DNA from 3 places in the Steroidobacter cummioxidans genome. Region 2 is predicted to be linked to each of the others. Evidence: riboswitches for the same ligand, from Rfam matches in the RefSeq annotation. Region 2 holds a riboswitch; each other region holds the start of a gene.

Region 1 (7,733 bases), on a different contig from region 2:
GCGAGGCATGTAGTACCGCGTATCGTGACATCGCGGCTGCCGTCCCTGGCTTGAAGATTCTGTTGACCACTTACTTCGATGGTCTGCGCGACAACACGGACCTCGCGTTCTCTCTGCCGGTCACGGGTGTCCATCTGGATCTGTGCCGAGGTCCCGGGCAGGCCAACACGCTGGCGAATCAGGCCGACGATATCCTGGCCGCCGCTTTGGAGAAAGCGGCCGGCAAAGTGCTGTCTCTGGGCGTTGTCGATGGCCGCAATATCTGGAAGAACGATCTGAGCTTGTCGCTGTCGCGGATCGAGCGCGCCACCGCGAAGCTGGGCAAGGACCACGTGTTCGTGGCACCGAGCTGCTCGTTACTGCATACGCCCGTGGATCTTGCGGCGGAGCAGCAGCTCAATCCGACGATTGCGAACTGGCTGGCCTTCGCAACCCAGAAACTGACTGAGATTGCGACGCTCGCGCGTGGCGCGAATCGTGGCCGAGATGTCATTTATGATGAGCTCAACGCCAGCGATGCAGTACGCCGTCACCGCGCTGCATCGCCGGATATTCACAATCAAGAGGTGAAGCGTCGGCTGGCAAGCATCACTGCCGGAATGAAACAACGTCACAGCGCCTACGCCGAACGCCGCAAGCTGCAGTCGGAGCGCTTCAAGTTGCCGCCGCTGCCGACGACCACGATCGGTTCGTTCCCGCAGACGACAGAGATTCGGCAAGCGCGCGCCGCGTTCAAGAGCGGAGAAATCGACTCGGCGCAGTACCGGCAAGCCATGCAGAAGGAGATCCGCACGGTCGTCGACTATCAGCATCGCGTCGGCTTGGACGTGCTGGTCCACGGCGAGGCCGAGCGCAACGACATGGTCGAGTACTTCGGTGAGCAGCTGGCTGGCTTCGCTTTCACCAGCAAAGGCTGGGTGCAGTCCTACGGGTCACGTTGCGTGAAGCCGCCGATCGTCTTCGGCGACGTGTCGCGGCCCAAGCCGATGACAGTGGCATGGGCGACGTATGCGCAGAGCCTGACCGACAAGGTCGTGAAAGGCATGCTGACCGGGCCGATCACGATTCTGCAATGGTCGTTCGTGCGCGACGATCAGCCTCGCTCGGTGACGTCGCGCCAGGTCGCGCTGGCGATTCGCGATGAGGTGGCCGATCTCGAGCGGGCTGGGATTCGGATGATTCAGATCGACGAAGCAGCGCTGCGCGAAGGCTTGCCGTTGCGCCGGGCGGACTGGCAGGCCTATCTGGACAACGCGGTCGAGGACTTTCGGATTGCTTCCTGCACCGTGGCGGATCAGACGCAGATTCATACCCACATGTGCTATTCGGAGTTCAACGACATCATGCCGTCGATTGCCGCGATGGACGCGGACGTGATCTCAATCGAGACCTCGCGCTCCCAGATGGAGCTGCTGGGCGCGTTCATCGATTTCCGCTATCCCAACGAAATCGGCCCGGGTGTCTATGACATTCATTCGCCACGTGTGCCCACGGTCGATGAGATGACCGCGCTGTTGAGGAAGGCGCGCCAGGTGCTGTCGCCGGAGCAGCTGTGGGTCAATCCGGACTGCGGTTTGAAGACACGCGGCTGGTCGGAAGTGGAGCAGGCGCTGGTCAACATGGTCGAGGCCGCCCGCCAGGTGAGGCAGCAGGTGTAATCTGCGCGGTGGCGTCGTTGGTGTTGACGCCTCCCGCGAACCACAATATCTTGTGTCCATCCTCGGTGCCCTCCCCAACATCATTGGGGCGGGCTGAAAAGGGAATCCGGTGACCGCGTCGGCCTTGCGACGCGCATTCCGGAGCTGCCCCGCAGCGGTAATTGGGAACGAACGGCGCACACAGCACTGGGCTTTAGCCTGGGAAGCAGCGCCAAGTAGGTCGGCATCAGCCGAAGCCCATGAGCCCGAAGACCTGCCGAAGATCGCGTGCCTGAAGGGTGCGCACAGGCTGTCGGGCTCTCGTGGGAAAGGGCTGGCGGATGTTCGCGTCGCGGCGTTCGCCGGCGATCGAGTGTTCCGTTCCCCATAGTTTTCCATCGATGACCCGATTTCGCTCGCGGGAGCGAAGGCCGTCGTAACAGCTCGTGCTTCGTGCGCGTGCTGTGCGTCGTCTTTTGCGTGCCGCGAGCCCCATGTTTCGGGGAAGAACAACGATGGAAACGCTCGCAGCGACGACGGTAGGCAAGCCCTCAGCACGTGTTGATTCGCATCAAGCCGACTTTCATTTGACGCCGCCACACTCGGCTCGCACGCAGATGCGAGTCACGAAGCGCAACGGCGAGCGCGAAGCGGTCGACGTGAACAAAATCGTCAAAGCGGTTGGGCGCTGTGGCGATGGGCTCGATGCGGTCGATCCGATGCGCGTCGCGCTGAAGACGATTGCCGGTCTCTACGACGGCGCGACCACGCGCGAGCTGGACGAGCTGTCGATTCGTACCGCCGCGTCATTCACGTTCGAGGAGCCGGAGTACTCGCGTCTCGCGGCCCGGTTGCTCGCGGGATTCATCGACAAGGAAGTGCAGGGGCAGGGTATTTATTCATTCTCGCAGTCCATTCGCCTCGGCTTCGATGTCGGGCTGATCAACGAGCGGGTGATGAGCTTCGTCGAGAGCAACGCACGCAAGCTCAACGATGCAATCGCTGCGCGCAGCACGCAGGAATTCGAATACTTCGGCCTGAAGACGCTCCATGACCGCTATCTGCTGAAACATCCGACGCGCCGGCTTGCGCTGGAGTCGCCGCAACAGTTCTGGATGCGGATCGCGTGTGCGCTCAGCACGACTGTGCACGAGGCGATCGATCTGTATCAGGTGTTCTCGTCGCTGGATTACATCCCCAGCTCGCCGACGCTGTTCAACGCCGGCACGCGCCACGAGCAATTGTCGAGCTGCTTCCTGCTCGACTCGCCGGGCGACTCGCTCGAATCCATCTACGATCGCTACAAGGACATCGCGCTGCTGTCGAAATTCTCCGGCGGCATCGGTGTGGCCTGGCATCGCGTGCGCTCGGAGGGATCGCTGATCCGCGCGACCAACGGCTTGTCGAACGGCATCGTGCCCTGGTTGAAGACGCTCGACTCGTCGGTCTCGGCGGTGAATCAGGGCGGTAAGCGCAAGGGCGCGGCATGCGTGTATCTCGAACCCTGGCACGCCGACATCGAGGCATTCCTCGAGCTTCGTGACAACACCGGCGACGAAGGCCGTCGCACCCATCACATCAATCTCGCGAACTGGATCTGCGATCTGTTCATGCGCCGCGTGGAAGCAGATGAGATGTGGTCGCTGTTCGATCCGAAGGATGTGCCACAGTTGCCGGATCTGTGGGGCGAGGCGTTCGAGTCGGCTTATATCCAGGCCGAAGCGCAGGGCTTGGCCCGGAAGGCCATGCGTGCCCGCGATTTGTATGCCCGCATGATGCGGACGCTGGCGCAGACCGGTAACGGTTGGATGACGTTCAAGGACAAGTGCAACCGTGCGGGCAATCAGACGGCGCGCGACGGCAATGTGATTCATCTGTCCAACCTTTGCACCGAAATCCTCGAGATCACCAGCGAAGGCGAGACGGCGGTTTGCAATCTAGGCTCGATCAACCTCGGCCGCCATGTGAGGGACGGTGCGTTCGATTTCGACAAGCTCGCGCAAACGGTGCAGACCGCCGTGCGTCAGCTGGATCGTGTCATCGATCTCAACTTCTATCCGATCGCCACCGCGCGCGCGTCGAACATGCGTTGGCGCCCAGTCGGGTTGGGCGTGATGGGCTTGCAGGATGTGTTCTTCCAGATGCGCCTGGCGTTCGACAGCCCGCAGGCGAAGCAGATGTCGACGCGCATCGCCGAGACCATCTACTTCCATGCGTTGCGCACTTCGATGGAACTGGCGCGCGAACTGGGTTCTCACGATGCATTCAAGGACACGCGAGCAGCGGAGGGCGAGTTGCAATTCGACAGCTGGGGCATTGCGCCGTCGGATGCCGCACAGTGGGACGCGTTGCGCACCGAAATCAAAGCTCACGGCCTGCGCAACAGCTTGCTGATTGCCATCGCACCGACTGCCACGATCGCATCGATCGCAGGTTGCTACGAGTGCATCGAGCCGCAGGTCTCGAATCTGTTCAAGCGCGAGACGTTGTCTGGCGACTTCCTGCAGGTGAATCGCTATCTCGTGGAGGAGCTGAAGCAGCTCGGTCTGTGGACCGACGAGATCCGCAATCAGATCAAGCTGGCCGACGGCTCGGTGCAGGGCATCGCTGATATTCCTGAAGCGCTGCGCGCCATCTATCGCACGGCCTGGGAGTTGCCGATGCGTGCGCTGATCGACCTGGCGGCAGCGCGGGGCGCGTACATCGATCAGAGCCAGTCGTTGAACCTGTTCATGGCCAATCCCACGATCGGTCAGCTCTCCAGCATGTACATGTATGCATGGAAGAGCGGCATCAAGACGACCTACTACCTGCGCTCGCGGCCCGCGACCAACATTGCCAAGACGACGGTACAAGCGACGCAGGCGCAGGTGAGTGACACCGCCGCGGTGGTGTGCTCGTTGGAGAATCCTGAAATGTGCGAGGCCTGCCAGTGAGCGCCGTCATGACTTCACGAAAAGCTTCGTTGCTGGACTCGGGCTTCGACCTGACGTTGCGGCCGATGCGCTACCCGCGCTTCTATGAAATGTATCGGGCCGCGATCAAGAACACCTGGACGGTCGAGGAGATCGATTTCCAGATCGACCTGGGACATTTGAGTCAGCGCATGACCCCGGCTGATCGGCACTTGATCGAACGGCTGGTGGCGTTCTTCGCCACCGGAGACTCGATCGTCTCCAACAACCTGGTCATCAGCCTGTACCGGCATATCAACTCGCCGGAGGCGCGGATGTACCTGTCGCGCCAGCTGTTCGAGGAGGCGCTACACATCCAGTTCTACCTGACGCTGCTCGACAACTACGTTCCGGATCAGCAGCGCCGGGCACAGGCGTTCGCGGCCATCGAGAACATTCCATCGATCCGTCGCAAGACGGAGTTCTGCCAGAAGTGGACAGATGAGGTGTTCGGGCTGCAGCGGATTGCGAGCGATGACGACAAGCGCCGCTTCCTGCTGAATCTCACGTGCTTCGCCAGCTGCATCGAAGGGCTATTCTTCTTTGGTGCGTTCGCTTACGTCTACTTCCTGCGCTCACGCGGCCTGTTGCCGGGATTGGCGGCCGGCACCAACTGGGTGTTCCGCGATGAGAGCGCACACATGGCGTTCGCGTTCGAGGTGATCAACACCGTACGCCGCGAAGAGCCGCACCTGTTCGATGCGTCTTGGGCGCAGCAGGTGCAGACCATGATCGAAGAGGCGGTCGAGTGCGAAGCCGCGTTCGCCGCCGACGTGCTGTCCGGCGGCGTCGTCGGGCTCACCAAGCGCGAGATGCGGCAGTACCTCGAGTACGTCGCCGACCAGCGCCTGCGCGCGCTACACCTGCCAACCCGTTACAACGTTCGCAATCCGTTTGCGTTCATGGAGCTTCAGGACGTGCAGGAGCTGACGAACTTCTTCGAGCGGCGCGTTTCGGCCTATCAGGTCGGCGTGCAGGGTGAAGTCGCGTTCGACGAGGCGTTCTGACGTCCGACCGTTCGAAGTAGCAGCATCGCCTTGAAAAGAGCAACGCTGGGTCGATGGCTGATCTGGGTTGGGCTGGGGTGGATGCTCGTCGTCAGCATCACTGGCATCTCGAGCATGTTTGCCGAGCCGCTGTACTCGGCGTGGCGTGAGTCAGTGGTGCAGCAGTTGGCGGGCGAGCCGATGGGTGATTTGCTACGCGGCGCGTCAATCGATCCGCAAACGGCCCTCGAAGCAGCCCACTTGGTGGATCCCGATGCGCGCGTTGTGAGTCTCGTACCGCCCGGCGCTCAGGGCGGCGCGCCGGGGCACTACGTCGTGTGGGTGGATGATTCGCGAATCGGGCGGTCGATGTCCCGCCCGATCCTGGTCCACGCACAGACTGGCTGGATCAAAGCTCCATACCAACTGCCGTGGTATCTAAAGCTGCTGCAGATGTCGCGGCAGCTGCACGATGCAGTAACGCCATCAGCCCTTCGGTTTGAACGCGTCGCTCAGCAATGTGCCGGAGAAGGCTTCACCGACGTTACCTTCCGTCGCGTACCGATAGAGCGCCGCTGAGTAGACGCCCTGCAGCGCCGTGTGCACGAGGGCCACAGCGACGACGGCCAGTGCGACGAGGACCGTGAAGGCAACGATGAGCGGGCCGCTGCCGGTCTGAGCGACGGCGAAGACGAACAACAACCCGATGCCGACCACGCAGATATAGAACAAGAAGAACACCAGACCCATGCCGGCGTTGCCGATGACGTTTTCACCCCAGGTTTTCTTCAGCAGCGTGGCGCTGTCCTTCACCGCATCCACCGGGCCGACGTTGCGGCTGACCAGAATGGGAACCGCCAGGAAGGTGGCCACCGTGAAGGCGACGCCGAGCAGGCCGGCGATCCAGCGGCCGATGAAGCCGGCGCGCTCCTCGATGAGGCGCAGAATCAGGCCGACGGTGGCGGCGATCGCGGCGTACCCGAGAATCTGCACGATCCGGGAGCTGGCAATGCGCAGACCGTCGGCAACCGTCGGGTTGCCGCCGTCGAGCCGGATCATGGCCGCGCCCACCAGCGCCGAGTTGAAGAAGAAAATGACGAAGTACTGCACCAGATAAAACAGGAACAGCACCACCAGCGAGCCGGCGCTGGCGGTCTCGTCGGCGAATTCCTGGAACGCACCGGTAAACATCAGCGGCACGATGAAACTCACGGCCACCAGCAGGGTGGCGATGGCGGAGAACAGCGGGAACAGGAGCAATTCTTTGTCCTGACGCAGGACGGTGCCGCTGGCCTTCACCAGTTGCCAGCTTCGAGAAAAGCGCGCGAACATAGTGTTTCCCTTATGTTGTTATGACTCGCCCACCCGCGGGCGACCGTGGCTACGGTACCCGACGGCGATGCTCGCGACAATTAACAATAATCGCCCACGCCGGCCCGCGGCGCTGTCCGGCTCGACTCGGGCTATCCGGCGCCCCAGCGTTCCAACAATGCGTTCACGGCGGCCGCCCCTTGTTCCGCCGGCCGCGGCTGTGTGGGAGGAGTGCGGCTGAAGCGTGGCGCCGGGGCATTCTGTAGCTGGCCGTCGACCTCGACAAATGTCTGACGTGCACGGTTGTGCGGGTGAAAGGGCGCCTCCGAGAGTTCCAGAACCGGGGCGAAACAAACATCTGTGCCTTCGAGCAGCGCGCACCACTCGTCGCGAGTGCGTGTCCGGAAGATCTCCGCCAAGCGAGGTTTCATTGCTTTCCAGACGCTGGCATCCAGGCCGCTGGCGCTGGTCATGCCCGTCGCTGCCATCTCGCTCTGCTGCAAATCGAGCTTCTCCATGAGCAGCGCGAAGAACTGCGGCTCGAGCGAGCCAATGCTGATGTATTTGCCGTCGCGAGTCTGGTACGTGTCGTAATAGTGCGCGCCGCCGGAAAGCAGGCTGGTTCCGACGCCGTCGGGATGCATACCGGTTGCTTGGAACCCGATGCTCATCGCCATGAGCGCGGTGGCGCCGTCCACCATCGCGGCATCGACCACCTGCCCGCGACCGGAACGCTGCGCTTCGAACAGGGCACAGACAATGCCGAAGGCCAGCATCATTCCGCCACCCCCGAAGTCGCCGACCAGGTTCAGCGGCGGCACTGGCTTCTCGCCCATGCGTCCGAT
Region 2 (7,733 bases):
TGAACGTCCCGGATATGCGCCTGAAAGACAAAAACTGTTCTGATACGAGGTCAATTGCCAGGACAACGTGCTGCAATGCCCCGCGATGCGCCACCGAGTAGGGCCAATGTCCTGCCGAGAATCCGTGAGACTTGGCGCACGACGTAGCTTGGGAATGGGTCGATGAGTACCAGAGCAGAGGCATTCGATCGGTGGATCCGCAGTTCGTTTGTGGATCTCAATACGGAACTGGAGGAGCTGTACTTCGCTCAGGAGGAGCGAGCTCAGGTGCTGGGCGTTGGCGACCCGATCAAGGAGCGGCTGCGAGCAGAAGGGCACGTGCATGTTGTGGCACTGCTGGAGGAGGGAAACACCGGCGCTGGATTCGATACGGCATTCGGTGTGCTCGGCAACGTCGGCTTGTATCTGGCGGCGCTGCGTCGTCATGAGCTGACCAATCCCGCTCGCGAAGATCGCTCTCCATTTCCGGAGGCCTCGGCGCTCGCGTTGCATGTTGGCGTCTCGCTTGGCATGGCGCCGCGATTTGCCACCGCGCACCTTGCCATGAACAACCTCGCTGTCGCCGGCGTGCGCAAGAGTTTTACGTGGTTGCCGGATGAAGTGCTGTTCATCGATGAGAACACTCGCGGCATCTTGTCGCTGCAGACTGCCGCCGACGCTCTCATGCGCATCGTGCATCTCGGAGTCTCGAGCCCTGTCGCGGACGTGCTGTTTCGCACTACCAAGCAAGCACTGCAGGACGTGATGGCAGTCAATCAGCGACTGTTCGATCGCTTGGACATTCAACGATTTTTCTATTGCGTCCGCCCGTACTACAAGCCGCATCGCGTTGGCCGGCAGGAGTATCGAGGTGCCAACGCCGGCGATTTCTCCGGCATCAATGAGCTCGATCTGCTGTTGGGCCTGTGTCGGGCCAACGACCCGTACTACGCTCAGCTGCTGGTCGACAAGATGCTGTTCATGTTGCCGCAGGATCAGGCACGCTTGCGCGATTGCATGACACGCACCAGCTTGCTGGATGAATTGCTCAGGCTGGGGGAGCGGCACTCGCGAGCCGACTGGTTTCAGCAGAACGCTCGCATGTATTTGGAGATCTGCGATTTGTTCGGGCAGACGGCAGCCCAACATCACGACGCTCTGGTGAAGCGCTTCATTGAACAACCGGCGGCGGATCTAAAAGAGGACAAGCTGCCAGGCCTCACCGCCAGCGGCCCACCGTTGCCCGTCCTGCTGCGCTCCCTGGAAGTCCTGCGAGACATGCGGATGGCCGCCGACCGATCCGACATCGTCACTCGTCATCGCGACGTGGCTCGACTGCGAGCGCTGGTCGACGCAGGCGCCAGCGCCTGACCGCTCCATCCCTCAGAGAAAAAAACACATGACAAATCGCAGCGACGGACAGACTGCCGTAGCAGATGGGGCAGGGTATTTCTTATATCACTCGATCGGCATGTTCCGAGGCAAGCAGCAGCTGATCGAACAAGGGCTGAGTGCATACGCAAAGCTGTGGAGCGCGACCGATGATTCGCAGTGGCCGCAGGCGCTCGGCATTCGCCAGCGCTTCATCGATCGCTGGCGCGGGCTGATCAACGCCGACCCGGGAACGCTGACGACCGCGGACAACGTGACGACTGCACTCTACAGTTTGATCGGATCTTTGCCGGCAGCGATGCTCAAAGGGCGGCGACTGCTGGTCGGCGCCGACTGCTTTCCCAGCTTGCATTTCCTGCTCGCGGGCATGGCGCAGCGGAGCGGTTTCATACTGGATACTGTGCCGCTGAGAACCGGAGAAGCCTGGGTACGCGATGAGGATTTCTGCTCGCGATGGAGCGGCGATGTGGCGGTGGCACTGCTGACTCAATGCACGTCAACGGCATCATATCGTTGTGACATACCCACTCTCGTGCAGCACGCGCGCAGCGTGGGCAGTCTCGTCGGTGTTGATATCACTCAAGGCATAGGGTTGCTGCCGTTCGATGTACGCGCGCCCGAGGTGGATTTCACGGTGTCTACCAGCTTGAAGTGGCTTGGCGGTACGTCGGGTGCGGGGATTTTACATGTGCGCAAGGATCTGCTGACTCAATGCAGTCCGGAGCTGCGTGGCTGGTTCAGTCAAGAGAATCCGTTCTCATGGGCACTGGATGCCTTCGAGTATGCATCGGACTCGCGGCGCTTCGACCATGGCACCCCCTCAGTCGTTGCCTGCGCAGGTACGCTCCCAGTGCTCGAGTGGCATGCACAGCAGAATCAGAGTGAGCGTCTTGCTCACAATCGGCGTCTTGCTTCCAAAATCATCGCCGCCGCCGATGGAATTGGCCTGCCTCTGGTGAGCCCGCGCGAGGAGGAGCGGCGTGGCGGGAGCGTCATGCTCAGACTGCCTCCTTCTGCGGATACTCGCGCAATCATCGGCAATTTGCGTGCTGCCGGCGTGTACGCGGATTGTCGGGGTTCAACGCTGCGACTGTCGCCTGGCGACCTGACCACCGACGCCGGTGTCGAGCAGCTGGAGGTGTCTTTACGATCACTGCGTTATTAAAAAATGACATCCATGAAGTAACGCTTTGACGTGGCGGATACTGTGCTTGTGCTCGCGGCTTTGTGACGCCTTACGGATTTTCCATGAGTCGCGTGATGCGATACTCCCCAAACAGGGAGTCCAACATGCTGCCATATAAGAACGTCGTTGCAGCTTTCGTGCTGCTCTTCTCGGTCGCTCCAGCGGTCGTTGCGGAAGGAGCTCAGTGCCAGGGGCTACTCTGTGGGGCGTCTATACGCAGACGGCGCTAGCGCGTTGGTACATCGGAAATTCCAGCTGCAAAGCGGGAAGATCTATTATCTCGGCGCCATCACCATGAACATGCCTGAATGCGGCCCGGTAGACATCGCTCAGGTGGACAAGAGCGACAGAGATTTGGCCATTTTCCGCGAGCAACATCCTCAGTTCGCTTCAGCCGAGATTGAATTCCTGTCGTTCGACCTCGGCACGCGAGGAGTGCTCGACGGCAAGCGGCAGCCGATCGAGGATAGTCTGCGCTCGTATTTCACTCACTGAGGGCCCAACGTGCGCAACCTCGCCCTCATCGTACTGAGCGTCCTCACTTCTGCGTGTGGAACTGCCAAAGGACCGCCGTTTTCACCTGCGCAGCCACCCGGTGACGACCAGGCGCTCATCTATATATATGCGCCGCCTAGCGATGTCCCCGCATTGGCATCGTTCGGCTACGACTGCGGACTGGCATTGGACAATCAACAGATCGGTCGGCTGCAGCCGCACGGCTATACACACATTTATTTGCAGCCGGGGCGCCACGATGTGGATTCCTGGCTGGGGGCGTATACGTATCCACCCCTGAGAATCACTGACCGGTTCGAAGCAGGGCAGACTTACTACTATCGCTTCGAGGTGACCGGCAACCCACGGATGCTCCAATGGGCCATCCGCCAGGTTTCGTCGCAGCAGGCTCGTCGGGAGATCGTCGAGTACCGTCACCAACCGAACACGTACAAGCAGTAGAGGTCGCTGCCCGCGGCGTGTGCCGCATGGCGGTTGACGTACCGCGATCTTCCTCCTATCTTTCACGCCATCCTTGGTGCCCGCTTCCGATGAAGCCGGGCTGAAAAGGGAATCCGGTGACCGCTCGTGAACCCACGACGCGCATTCCGGAGCTGCCCCGCAGCGGTAATTGGGAACGAACGGCGCTTACAGCACTGGGTCCTCGGACCTGGGAAGCAGCGCCTAGTAGGTCGGCATTTCATGCCGGTGCCCATGAGCCCGAAGACCTGCCAAGGAGCGCGCGCCCGACTGCGGCGCGCATGCTGTCGGGCTCTCGTGGGAAGGGGCTGATGGAAACAGCCTCGCTACGTTCGTAGCCGACGCTTCTTTCCAGCTCCACTCATTCGAACCCGATTCGCTCGCGGGAGCGAACGCCAGCTATCGACGGCACCGTCAACCGGTGCGTACCGTCGTGGCCGTGTGTTCTCGCGAGTCATTCGATCGAAGGGAGCGCGGGATGACTTTGCGAGCAGTGCGTGGACCGTTCGTTACGGCGCCTGTAACGCCGTTAATCGGCGCCGCGACAACGTTAAATAACTTGTGGCGTGTGCGGCGCTGACGATGATCGCGCCATGAGTTGGAAGCGTCAGTTATTCCTCTGGCATCGCTGGACAGGCATCGTCCTGTGCCTGTTCTTCGCGCTCTGGTTCTTGAGCGGCATCTTCATGATGTACGTGGGCTTTCCGGAGCTCACCCGAGCCGAGCGTTTTGCCGGGTCGCAACCGCTGCGCTTGCCAGCGACCGCGCTGGCACCGGACGAGGCTGTTGCCAGGCTGACGCCACAAGACTTCTTGACGAAAGCCACGCCGACGGCGATTGAGTACCTGAATCCCAGTGCTGTCGTCACGGCGCGATCGATCCGGCTCGCAATGATTGCGGAGCGACCTGCTTACGTCATCTCCGCCAGCAATGGTGCTCAGCCTCGAGTCGTCTTTGCCGACAACGGCGAGGTTCTGCGCGAAGTCACGCCGGAGGCAGCGCAGCTCGTTGCGGCATCTTTCGTAAAACGCTCTGGCGCTCCAGCGTCGGTGGACTCGATTGCTTTCGATGCGCGCATCCAGACGGACCAATGGACCGTCTCCGGGCTCAACGAGCATCGGCCGTTGCTGCGTTTCCGATTGAACGATGCCGCGGGCACCGTGCTGTACGTCTCGTCGACCACCGGCGAAGTCGTTCGCGATACCCATTCCACGGAGCGGGCGCTCAACTACCTGGGCGCGGTCACGCACTGGATCTATCCCACGTTCATTCGCAAGTATCCGCTGCTCTGGGAATGGATCGTCGACGTCCTTTCGGTCATCGGGGTCGTGCTCGCGGTCAGTGGGCTTTGGATTGGCATTCTTCGTTGGAATCGGCGCGCACCGCCGGGCAAGCGCCAGGTTCCTTACAAGGGGCTGATGCGCTGGCATTACTTCACCGGCATCGTGTTCGGGCTGGTGACGATTACCTGGGTCTTCAGCGGGCTGATGTCGATGAACCCCCTGAGCATCAATCCGCCGCGCCGCGCCAGCGCCGATCAGCAGTTGTTGTATTCGGGAAAGCGGCTCACGCCGTCCGACTTTCAGTTGCCGGTCACCGGTTTCGGCGATCTCGCCATGGAGGCGGAGCTGATCCATTACGACGGCCAGCCGTTCTATCGAGTCACGGATGCCGACATGTCGGTTCGGCTCGTTGCAGGAGCGCCCACGGCGACCCGCCTGCCGGACTGGCAGACGATGGCATCACGCGCGCCGCAACTCATTCCCGATGCGCCGCTGGTGGAATCAAAGCTGCTGACGAGCTACGACAACTACTTCTACTCGCGACACCCCGAGCGCGGCGACCGGCGTCTGCCGGTCTTACGTGTGCGCTTCGGTGACGAGCAGAGCACTTGGTTCCACCTCGATCCAATCACGGGACAGCTATTGGATCGCAGCACGTTCACCAACCGCGTCTATCGATGGCTGTACAGCGGGCTGCATTCCTTCGACATCTGGTGGCTGTGGCAGCGCCGGCCGCTATGGGACATCTGCGTCATCACATTTTCACTGGGCGGGCTGCTGCTTTCGGTGATTGGTGTCGTGATCGGCTGGCGACGCTTGCGCTACAAGCCCATGCGTCGTGCGTCGAGCCGCGTCGATGAAATTGAAAAGAACAGTTTGGCAATTCGAGTACAGCGATCATGAGACGAGCATCGAAGCATTCCCTGCACTTCGTGGGATTGGGGGCGGGCATCCTGCTGACTTCCTTCCAGGTCGGTGCAGCCGAGGCGGATTCTGGAACCCTGCGCCGCATCCTCGTCGAGGATGCCAGCATCGATCAGCTGGGGCTGGATCGACCCGCCAGCAGTGCGAGCCGCTTGAATCTCACGCCGCTCGAAACGCCGGCGAACGTCGAGATCCTGTCCGGAGAGAGCATCGTCGCGCGCGGCGACTCCAGATTCGTCGATGCCATCAGTCGTGCGACGGGCATTACCAATGTCAGTTCTCCGGGCACGGGCAATTCGCTTACCGCGCGCGGCTTCTCCGGGCACACCTCGGTGATGACGCTTTACGATGGGATGCGCTTCTTCGCGGCGGCGAGCACGTTGACGTTTCCGTTCGATACCTGGTCTATCGATCGCATCGAGGTACTGCACGGACCGGCGTCGGTTCTATATGGCGAGGGCTCGCTCGGCGGTGCGATCAACGTGATCCCCAGAAAACCCAGTCGCCAGGAAAGCTATCAAGCGCGTTTCTCCGTCGCCGATCACGATACGTACCACTTGGGACTGGGCGCGGGCGGACCGCTTGGCGAGCGGTTCTCCTATCGCACCGACGTGAGCTATCGACAGAGCGAAAACTGGTTCGAGAACGGCGATGCGGAGAGCCTCGCGATATCCGGCGGTTTGCGCTGGGATCTGACGGACAGCCTCTCGGCCACGCTCATGTACGACTACGGCGATCAGGATAAAGCGCCGTACTACGGCGTTCCGTTGATCAATGGCCGGTTGAACAAGGCGTGGATCGAGCGCAACTTCAACTTTGGCGATGCAGTCATGAAGTGGCGCGACGACCTGACGCGTCTGAACCTCACTTGGAGCGTTGCCGAGGGCGTCGCGCTGACCAACGATACTTACTACATCAGCAGCAATCGCCATTGGCGCAATGCTGAAGCGTACGCATACGTCGCGGCCACCGGGCTGGTCAACCGCTCCGATTTTCTGGAGATCTATCACAATCAGATCCAGCGCGGCAACCGCACCAACCTGGTCGTGAATCATTCGCTATTCGGGCTGCAGAATGATGTCTCGATCGGCTTCGACATCAATTCCGTGCGCTTTCTCGGCCCGAGCAATTCCCCGTTCCGCGGTAGCGATGCGATCGATCCGGATGACTTCGTGCCCGGGCAATTCAACAGCCCCGATGCTACCCGGCTCACTTATCGGGCCGAGACGCAGCAGTATTCGATCTTCGCTGAGAATCGCTTGAAGGTGACCGACCGATGGGCGCTCGTCGGCGGTCTGCGCTATGACGATATTCAGGTGGATCGCGATCAATTCTTCGATGCCAACAGCTTCGAGAAGGGCTATTCGCCGCTGAGCTGGCGCATTGGCTCAGTGTTCGACATCACCAGGACGTTCGTGGTGTTCGGGCAGTACGCGAGCAACTCCGAGCACGTGAGCACATTGATCACCAGCTCCGTCGCGCAGGCACCGTACCGGCTGACGCGCGGCGAGCTCTACGAAGTCGGCGTCAAGCAGATCTTCGCCGATGGCCTCGGGCAGTGGACGCTGACCGCCTACGATCTGACCAAGTACGACATCCTCAGTCGTGACCAGGACAACCCGAACGTGCAACAGCAGATCGGTGCGCGCTCTGCGCGTGGATTGGAGTTCGCCGTGGCGCTCGCACTGGGCGAGAGCTGGGCGATCAACGCCAACGTTGCCGCATTGGATGCGCGCTATGACGACTTCAAGGAAGTCACCGGCGGTCAGATCATCGTGCGCGATGGAAAGACGCCGACTGGCGTACCCGAGCGAACCGCGAATGCCTATGTCACTTGGGACTTCCTGCCGGACTGGCAGGCTGGTGCGGGCTGGCGTTACGTCGGTAAACGCTATGCCAACAATGCCAACACGCTGACCGCCAAGGCATACAACGTCGCCGATCTCAACGTTCGCTGGCAAGCCATGGACGAGATGGGGTTGACGTTGCGTCTC
Region 3 (7,733 bases), on a different contig from region 2:
GGCGAGCACGCCCGCTTCGAGCTCGCCTGAAACTGCCGCGCAATAAAAACCCGCGTTCCCGGTCTACTCCCGATGAACGATGCTGACAGTGCTCGTGAGCGCGGGCGCTTCGAGGCGCTGTGCATGCCGTTTCGGGCCGACGTGTTTCGGTTCGTGTACTGGCTTTGCCGAGATCGGGCTCTAGCGGAGGACGTGGTGCAGGAGACGCTGTTGCGGGCGTGGCGATCGCTGGATTCGCTCGGCGAAGAAAAGTCGGCGCGGCCGTGGCTGCTGACCATTGCACGTCGCGAGCTGGCGAGAGTGTTCGAGCGCAAGCGGCTGCCCATCGTGGATCTCGATGTGGCCAACGAAGCCGAGCCTGAATCGCTGGCCGTCAACGACCAGCACGAAGTCGAAGACATGCGACGCGCGATTCTGAAACTGGACGTGATTCATCGTGAGCCGCTGGTGCTGCAGGTGTTGCTGGGCTATTCCACCGAGGAAATCGCTCAACACCTGGACATCAGTGTGGCGGCAGTGCTGACTCGTCTGTTTCGCGCTCGACAAGTATTGCGTCAGCAGCTGTTGGGCGCGGAGAGTGCGCGGCCATGAACTGCGAAGAACTGCGCACGATAGTTGGGGCCGAGCCGAATACGACCCAACCGGAAGTCCTCGAGCACATGGCAGGCTGCGCGGAATGCACGCGCTATCGCGAGGAACTGCAGGCGATGGATCGATTGATCTATCGCGCACTCGCCGTCGATGCACCGGCTGAAAAGAAAGCCTCGTACTCGAATCAGAAACAAAGCACGACTCGCGTGTGGCGCATGGCTGCGAGCGTGCTCATCACGGTGCTCGTCGGCACCATGGCCTTGTGGCTGCTGACGCCGAGAGAAAGCATCGCCGCCGAAGCCATTGCCCACGTGCAGCATGAGCAATTCTCTCTCGTGCGCACCTCGAAAACTGTCGATGAGCAGCGGTTGGAAAAGGTTCTCGCAGCGTCGCGGCTGCGACTGAAACCGGGCGCGGCGCAAGTTTCATACGCGGAAAGATGCCCGTTCCGAGGTCAAAGCGTTCCACATCTGGTAGTGCAGACGGAACAGGGCCCGGTAACTGCGCTGGTCGTGACGCACGTTCCGACGCAACAGCGCGAACATATCGATGAAGATGGATTTCAGGGCGACATCGTTCCGGCACCGCGCGGAGTGATCGTCGTGCTGGGACAGAATGTCCCGGTGGATGCGGTGGTAAAGACGCTGTTGAGCGCGCTGGAATACTGAGCCGACTGAAGCATCCGGCGGGCCCAAGCTGGCGGGCCCGCCGGTATCGCGATTATTTCTTCAACTTCGCCTTGGCAGCATCGCAATCGGCCTTGCTCAACATCAGGTAGCCGTGGCCCTTGCACGTGTTCTGGCCCGCGCAGGCATTGGTGGCCGTGCTGCAGGCCGAAGTCCCTTTGCACGAATTGACGCCTTCGCATTTCACCTTGGCTTCATCCGCCGCATTCGCGGTGGTGGCGACGGTGCTGAATAGCATTGCCGCGGCGGCGGCCATGGCGGCGCGAGTGGCTTTCTGGGTGCTCATGTTCTCTCCTGATCGGATTTCCCTAGCGGGTATGAAACGGATCGTCATCGATGCCGCGAACAGCATCTTGCCCACAAGACCGGCCCAAAGGCCACCGCATTACAGACCCAGGCCAGTAATAAGCAGCGCTTCAGACCGGTCCTGTCCCGCAACAACGACAATCGGGAGCTGAATATGTTGAGCACCGCCTTGATGGACCCGAAGGGCTCCCTGCCCCGTCTGCTCGACTGCCTGCAAGCACCGTTCGCCCTTGCCTCCCGGATTTATGTGAGTTGGGTGTTCCTGAAGAGCGGCTATCTCAAGATCTCCGACTGGGACAGCACGCTCGCATTGTTCGAGTACGAGTATCGCGTGCCGCTGCTGTCCCCGCACCTGGCGGCAATCGTCGGCACCGCCGGCGAGCTGGTGTTTCCGACGCTGTTGATCCTCGGTCTATTCGGCCGGATCAGCGCGCTCGGGCTGCAGGCCGTCAATGTGCTGGCGGTAGTCTCATATGCGCACGTGCTGCTCCAGGACGGCTTCGCGGCCGCGATCGGTCAGCATTATTTGTGGGGTTATATTCTGCTGGTCCTGACCGTCTACGGGCCCGGGGCATGGTCGCTGGACCACCAACTGCGTGGGCGACGCAAGAATTTGCCGGACACTTGACGATTGCCGGCGCGGACCTCATCCTCGCGCCGCGCGACAAGTTCCCCGTCCAGGGGATTCAAAGGGAACTCGGGTGTGAAACCCGGGCTGCCCCCGCAACTGTAAGTGGTTCGCCGCGCGTCAAAAACCACTGGCGTAAGCCCACGGAACTGGGTGCGCTGGGAAGGTGACGCGAGGACTTCAGCCATCAGCCAGGAGACCTGCTTGCCGCCGTCGTCCATCGATCGGCCGGGGTGTGCCGAGAGAACGGGAATTTCCCTGTAGAGGCGACCGGTGCATGGGTCGCGACGCATTTGTGAGTTGCAGCCCGTGCGGTTTGTGACTTACAGCGGAGCCTTCTGTGACTACCATGCCCCTTTGCCGGCCCACTACCCGGGTCCCGTCTCGCCTTCTTTCCATATCCGTTGCATTGCTGCTGCATCCGGCGCTTGCTGCAATGGCCGCCGATGCCAGCGATGGCATCGAAGATGTCATCGTCAGCGCCAATCGCATCGCGCAGGAAACATCGCGCATCGGCGATTCCGTCACGGTGATCACGGCGAAGGAGCAGCGCCGCAGCCAGAAAACCGCGGTCTCCGACCTGCTTGCGACGACGCCGGGCATCAGCGTGGCGCGCACGGGCGGCTTCGGCGGCACCACGACGCTGCGCATTCGAGGCGCGCAAAGCCATCAAACCATGGTGCTCATCGACGGCGTCAAGCTCAACGATCCCTCCTCGGCGAGCGGTGAGTTCAACTTTGCGGATCTCATCACCACCGACTTTGCACAGATCGAAGTGTTGCGCGGCTCTCAGTCCACGCTTTGGGGCAGCCAGGCCATTGGCGGCGTAGTAAACATCGTGACGCCGGTACCCGAAGGCCCGCTGTCCGGGACCGTGTCCGCCGAGGGCGGCACTCACAACACCGCGATCGTGCGCGGCAACGTTCAAGCGGGCGGTGACCGCCTCGCCTGGCGCGTCGGCGGCAATTACATGACTACCGACGGCATCTCTTCGTACTCGCGTTACCAAGGCGGTCGCGAGGCCGACGGCTATCGGAATGTCGGCTTCAACGCGCGCGGCATTCTGCGCATCACCGACAACGTTTCCGCCGAACTGCGCACGACATGGAGCGAAGGCCGTACGGAGTTCGACGGGTTCCTCGTCGACTCACCCGAATACGGCACCACCGAAGAATTGACCACTTACGGGGGCGTGAAAATCAACGCCTTCGGTGGCCGCTTCGAGAACCGCATCGGCTTTGCGTACACCGACACGGACCGCAAGAACACCGACCCCTCCTCATCGGTGCGCACGACTTTCGATGCCGATGGCCGCAACGAGCGTTGGGAATATCAAGGCACGCTGCGAATCACCGAGCGCCTGAGCACGATCGTCGGCCTCGAGTCGGAACGTTCCAAGCTGAGTTCTGTGTCGCCGGCGACGTGGGATCCGAATCCCACCCCGCTGACCGGCGACGTGCAGATCAACAGCGCCTACGCGCAGGTCAACGTGACGCCGATCGATGCGTTGTCGTTGAGCGCTGGCATCCGCTATGACGATCACGACACGTTTGGCAGTCACACGACGACGCGCGCGTCGGCCGCATGGTCCGTCACTCCGTCCACGATCTTGCGTGCCAGCTATGGCGAAGGCTTCAAAGCGCCAACGCTGTATCAGTTGTACAGCCAGTACGGCAATCTGAATCTCGACGCCGAAGAGGCCGAAAGCTGGGATGCCGGCATCGAGCAGCATTTCTTCGGCAAGCGGCTGGTGGTATCCGCGACCTACTTCAATCGCGACACCACGAACATGATCGACTTCGTCTCCTGCTGGTCCGCGCCCTTCCCGCCGGGCTGTGGGACGCGGCCCGACGGTTATTACGACAACTTCGCGCAAACCAACGCCAAGGGCGTCGAGTTGGGGGCAGTGGCACGCCTGACCGAACAGCTGTCGCTTGCTGTGAACTACACCAATATGGACGCGAAGAGCACAGCGCGCGGCACGGCAAACTTCGGCCGTACGCTGCCGCGTCGCCCGGATGAGATCGCCAACGCGCAGCTGAGCTATGAGTGGCCGGTCGGCCTGACGACCACGGTCGCCGTTCAGCACGCCAGCCGCGCGTTCGACACCATCTCCAACGCCGCCGTGCTCGATAGCTACACGCTGTGCGACTTCCGCGCCTCGTACGCAGTGAGCGATTCGTTGGAAGTGTACGGCCGCGTCGAGAACGCGTTTGACGAGAAGTACGAGACCGCGAAAAACTACGGCACGCTCGGCCGCACGTTCTACGCCGGTTTGCGGCAGACCTTCTGATGAACAGTGGCGCCGACATCGCAGCCGGACGCTTCGCACATCACGGTGGCCGGCTGTGTGTCGCGCGCACGTTGTTTCCTGATGTGCCGCAGCCGTGGATCGACTTATCCACCGGCATCAATCCTTCGTCATATCCGGCGCCGCGAGCTTCGGCTCGCGAGCGCAATCGGTTGCCGGAACCGACCGAGCTGGCAAAGCTCGAAGTCGTGGCCGCGATGGCATTTGGCATAGACGATCCAGCGCGAGTGGTTGCGACTGGCGGAACGGAAAATGCGCTGCGACTGGTGCCGTATCTGTTGAAAACCGCAGCCGCAGCGATTGCAGGGCCGACGTATGGATCGCACGCCGATGCGTGGCTCCGCGCCGGCGTACGAACCGAGATCGTTGCCGACTCGGATCTCGACAGCCGCGCGGCGGGCAGCGTCGCGATGACTGTGGTCAATCCCAACAATCCGGATGGACGTCTGTTGAGCCAGGATCGACTGCAAACGCTGCACGATTCTTTGCAGGCGAATGCCGGCGTACTGATCGTCGACGAGGCTTTCGGCGAGCTCGAGCCACAACACAGCGTCGCCAGCCTGGCCGGAACCAACCGCGCGCCGCGCATGATCGTGTTGCGCTCGTTTGGAAAGTTCTATGGCCTGGCGGGCGTGCGCCTCGGATTCGTGATCGCCTCGCCCGCCATCGCCACTCAACTGCGTCGGTTACTCGGTGATTGGCCGGTTTCCGCAGACGCATTACGAGCAGGACTCGCCGCCTACGCCGATGAGGCTTGGGCTGAGAAAACCCGCGCGCGATTGCATCGAGCGGCGCAGCGACTCGACAAGTTGCTCACTGGCGCCGGCATGACCATCGTCGGCGGCACCTCACTTTATCGACTGGCTCGTGCCCCCAACGCGCGTGCCAGATTCACACAACTCATCTCGCACGGCATTCTTGCCCGGCCGTTCGACTACGACAGCACGCTGCTGCGGTTCGGCCTGCCACTCGCTGCTAACGACTGGCGCCGCCTTGCCGATGCGCTGAAGATGCAACCATGAGCACACCGACCGACGGCCTTTCCGAAGCCGAGAAAGACCACCTGCACGCCGAAGAAATGAAGCTGCGCCAGGCCGAGCGCCGCGCCGAACGCGCGACCAAGAAAGAGCGCGGCGGCCTGCTGATGATTCTCACCGGCCCCGGCAAAGGCAAATCCTCCAGCGCTTTCGGCATGGTGGCCCGCGCACTTGGCTGGGACATGCGCATTGGCATCGTGCAGTTCATCAAAGGCAAGTGGCAGACCGGCGAGAAACATTTCTTCCGCCGCTTTCCCGACCTGGTGACCTTCGATGTGATGGGAGAAGGCTTCACCTGGGACGTGCAGGACCGCCAGCGCGATATCGCCGCCGCTCAGAAGGCGTGGCAGCGCAGCTGCGAGCTGATCGTCGATCCCGACTATGACTTCGTGCTGCTCGACGAGCTGAACATCGCCATTCGCAATGACTACGTCAGCATCGACGAGGTCGTCGCGTTCCTGAAGAATCGGCCGCGCGACAAGCACATCTGCATCACTGGCCGCGACGCACGGCCGCAGCTGTTGGAAATCGCCGATCTCGTCACCGAGATGACGTTGATCAAACATCCATACGATGCCGGCTTCAAACCGCAGCGCGGAGTGGAGTTTTGAAACTCTGGCTCGCGCCGTTGCTCGCCGCCCTGTGGCTCACGCCCGGCGCGCAGGCCGAGGAATCGTCGCCGCACCCGATGCGCATCGTTTCACTCAACATGTGCGTCGACAGCATCTTGATCGAACTGGTCTCTCACGATCGGATCGCGGCGCTGAGTCACTACGCGCGCGATCCGCAGCGTTCGACGATCGCGGACGCCGCGCGTCACCTGCCGATTACTTACGAAACCGCCGAGGAAGTCGTCGCGCTTCGGCCGGACCTGGTGCTCACCAGCCGTCATTCGGCTATCGCTACTCGCAACGCTCTGAAGCGGGTCGGCATTCGATTCGAGCTGTTCGGTGTGCCGAACAGCGTTGAGCAGAGCCTGGCGCAAGTAAGACAGGTTGCAAAGCTGCTCGGCGCGCAGCCCGAGGGCGAAGCACTGGTGGCGCGCATTCAGGCGGCGCTCGACGCTGCTCGCTTGCCTCCGAACGAGCAACCCTTGACGGCTGCGGTTTATCAGCCCGGCGGCTTGTCCGCGGGCGCAAACTCTGTCGTCGGTGAATTGATGGAGCTCACTGGACTGCACAACATCGCCGCGCGTTACGGCGTCGAGCAGTATCGTCCGCTGCCGCTGGAAGTACTGGTCTCATCGCCGCCCGACGTTCTGCTGGTTGGTGAGACTTCGCCCGGCGCGCCCATGCAAGAAGAAAAAATCGTGCGCCATCGCGCACTACGAGCTTTGGAATCTCAAATGACACAAGCCGTGTTTCCAGCGCGCCTTTTGTATTGCGCCGGACCGACCATGGTTCCCGCGGTCGCCGCGCTGGTGCAGGCCCGTGAAGAAGCATTGGCCGCGAAACGGGCCAGGAGCGCGCAGTGACCTCACGTCGGTGGGCCATGCCCGCGTTGTTGGCGCTCGTGGTCGTGCTCGCGATCCTGTCGGTCGCGGTCGGACGCGTGACGCTGACTTGGGATATGTGGAAAGCGCAGGACGCCGTCAGTCGCGCGATCCTGATCGAACTGCGACTGCCGCGCGCCATTCTGGGTGTATTGGTCGGCGCGTCGCTCGGTCTGGCAGGCGCGGCGATGCAAGGCTATTTGCGCAACGCGCTCGCCGAGCCGGGAACTTTGGGCGTGTCGGCGATGGCGGCCCTCGGTGCGGTGCTCAGCATCTTCTTCAACATCGCGGGCCTGCATCCGTGGGTGCTGCCGATCTGCGGCGTGATCGGCGGCATGACAGCCATGGCTGCGTTGTTTGTTTTGTCCGGCGCGGCCGCCAGCGTGCTGACGCTCGTGCTGTCCGGGATCATTCTCAGCTCGCTCGCGATCGCTGGTATTTCGCTGGTATTGTCGCTGTCGCCCAGCCCCTGGGCGGCCGGTGAGATCGTACGCTGGATGCTGGGCGGGCTCACTGATCGAAGTTTCGATGAACTGACGATTGCCGCGCCGTTGATCATCATCGGCTGCATCGCTGTGCTCGGCTGTCGTCGCGCGCTCGATGCGCTGACGCTCGGCGAGACCGGCGCGCGCTCGCTCGGCATCGATCTGAATCGGGCGCAATGGCAGCTCGCGTTCGGCAT

What was found. A riboswitch is a leader RNA that binds a small molecule or an ion and turns the genes downstream of it on or off. The one in region 2 is predicted to bind cobalamin.
Region 1: it holds a riboswitch for cobalamin, as region 2 does, so the genes downstream of both, D0550_RS27355 (ribonucleoside-diphosphate reductase subunit alpha) here and D0550_RS14245 (PepSY domain-containing protein) in region 2, are expected to answer to the same signal.
Region 3: it holds a riboswitch for cobalamin, as region 2 does, so the genes downstream of both, D0550_RS19105 (TonB-dependent receptor plug domain-containing protein) here and D0550_RS14245 (PepSY domain-containing protein) in region 2, are expected to answer to the same signal.

What each region holds. Positions count from the first base shown of each region.
Region 1 covers NZ_LSRW01000073.1:1,671-9,403, forward strand. Annotated here, with positions in the region: gene metE (5-methyltetrahydropteroyltriglutamate--homocysteine S-methyltransferase) at 1-1,658, shown strand, start outside; cobalamin riboswitch at 1,705-1,933, shown strand; gene D0550_RS27355 (ribonucleoside-diphosphate reductase subunit alpha) at 2,153-4,573, shown strand; gene D0550_RS27360 (ribonucleotide-diphosphate reductase subunit beta) at 4,582-5,598, shown strand; gene D0550_RS27365 (hypothetical protein) at 5,629-6,156, shown strand; gene D0550_RS27370 (DUF6159 family protein) at 6,064-6,909, opposite strand; gene D0550_RS27375 (CaiB/BaiF CoA transferase family protein) at 7,041-7,733, opposite strand, start outside.
Region 2 covers NZ_LSRW01000022.1:157,486-165,218, forward strand. Annotated here, with positions in the region: gene D0550_RS14225 (PrnB family protein) at 163-1,350, shown strand; gene D0550_RS14230 (aminotransferase class V-fold PLP-dependent enzyme) at 1,379-2,536, shown strand; gene D0550_RS14235 (hypothetical protein) at 2,792-3,052, shown strand; gene D0550_RS14240 (DUF2846 domain-containing protein) at 3,062-3,514, shown strand; cobalamin riboswitch at 3,572-3,802, shown strand; gene D0550_RS14245 (PepSY domain-containing protein) at 4,126-5,718, shown strand; gene D0550_RS14250 (TonB-dependent receptor) at 5,715-7,733, shown strand, end outside.
Region 3 covers NZ_LSRW01000040.1:118-7,850, forward strand. Annotated here, with positions in the region: gene D0550_RS19085 (sigma-70 family RNA polymerase sigma factor) at 73-591, shown strand; gene D0550_RS19090 (DUF3379 family protein) at 588-1,259, shown strand; gene bufA2 (BufA2 family periplasmic bufferin-type metallophore) at 1,312-1,563, opposite strand; gene D0550_RS19100 (DoxX family protein) at 1,738-2,211, shown strand; cobalamin riboswitch at 2,233-2,433, shown strand; gene D0550_RS19105 (TonB-dependent receptor plug domain-containing protein) at 2,648-4,504, shown strand; gene cobD (threonine-phosphate decarboxylase CobD) at 4,504-5,544, shown strand; gene cobO (cob(I)yrinic acid a,c-diamide adenosyltransferase) at 5,541-6,170, shown strand; gene D0550_RS19120 (ABC transporter substrate-binding protein) at 6,167-7,033, shown strand; gene D0550_RS19125 (FecCD family ABC transporter permease) at 7,030-7,733, shown strand, end outside.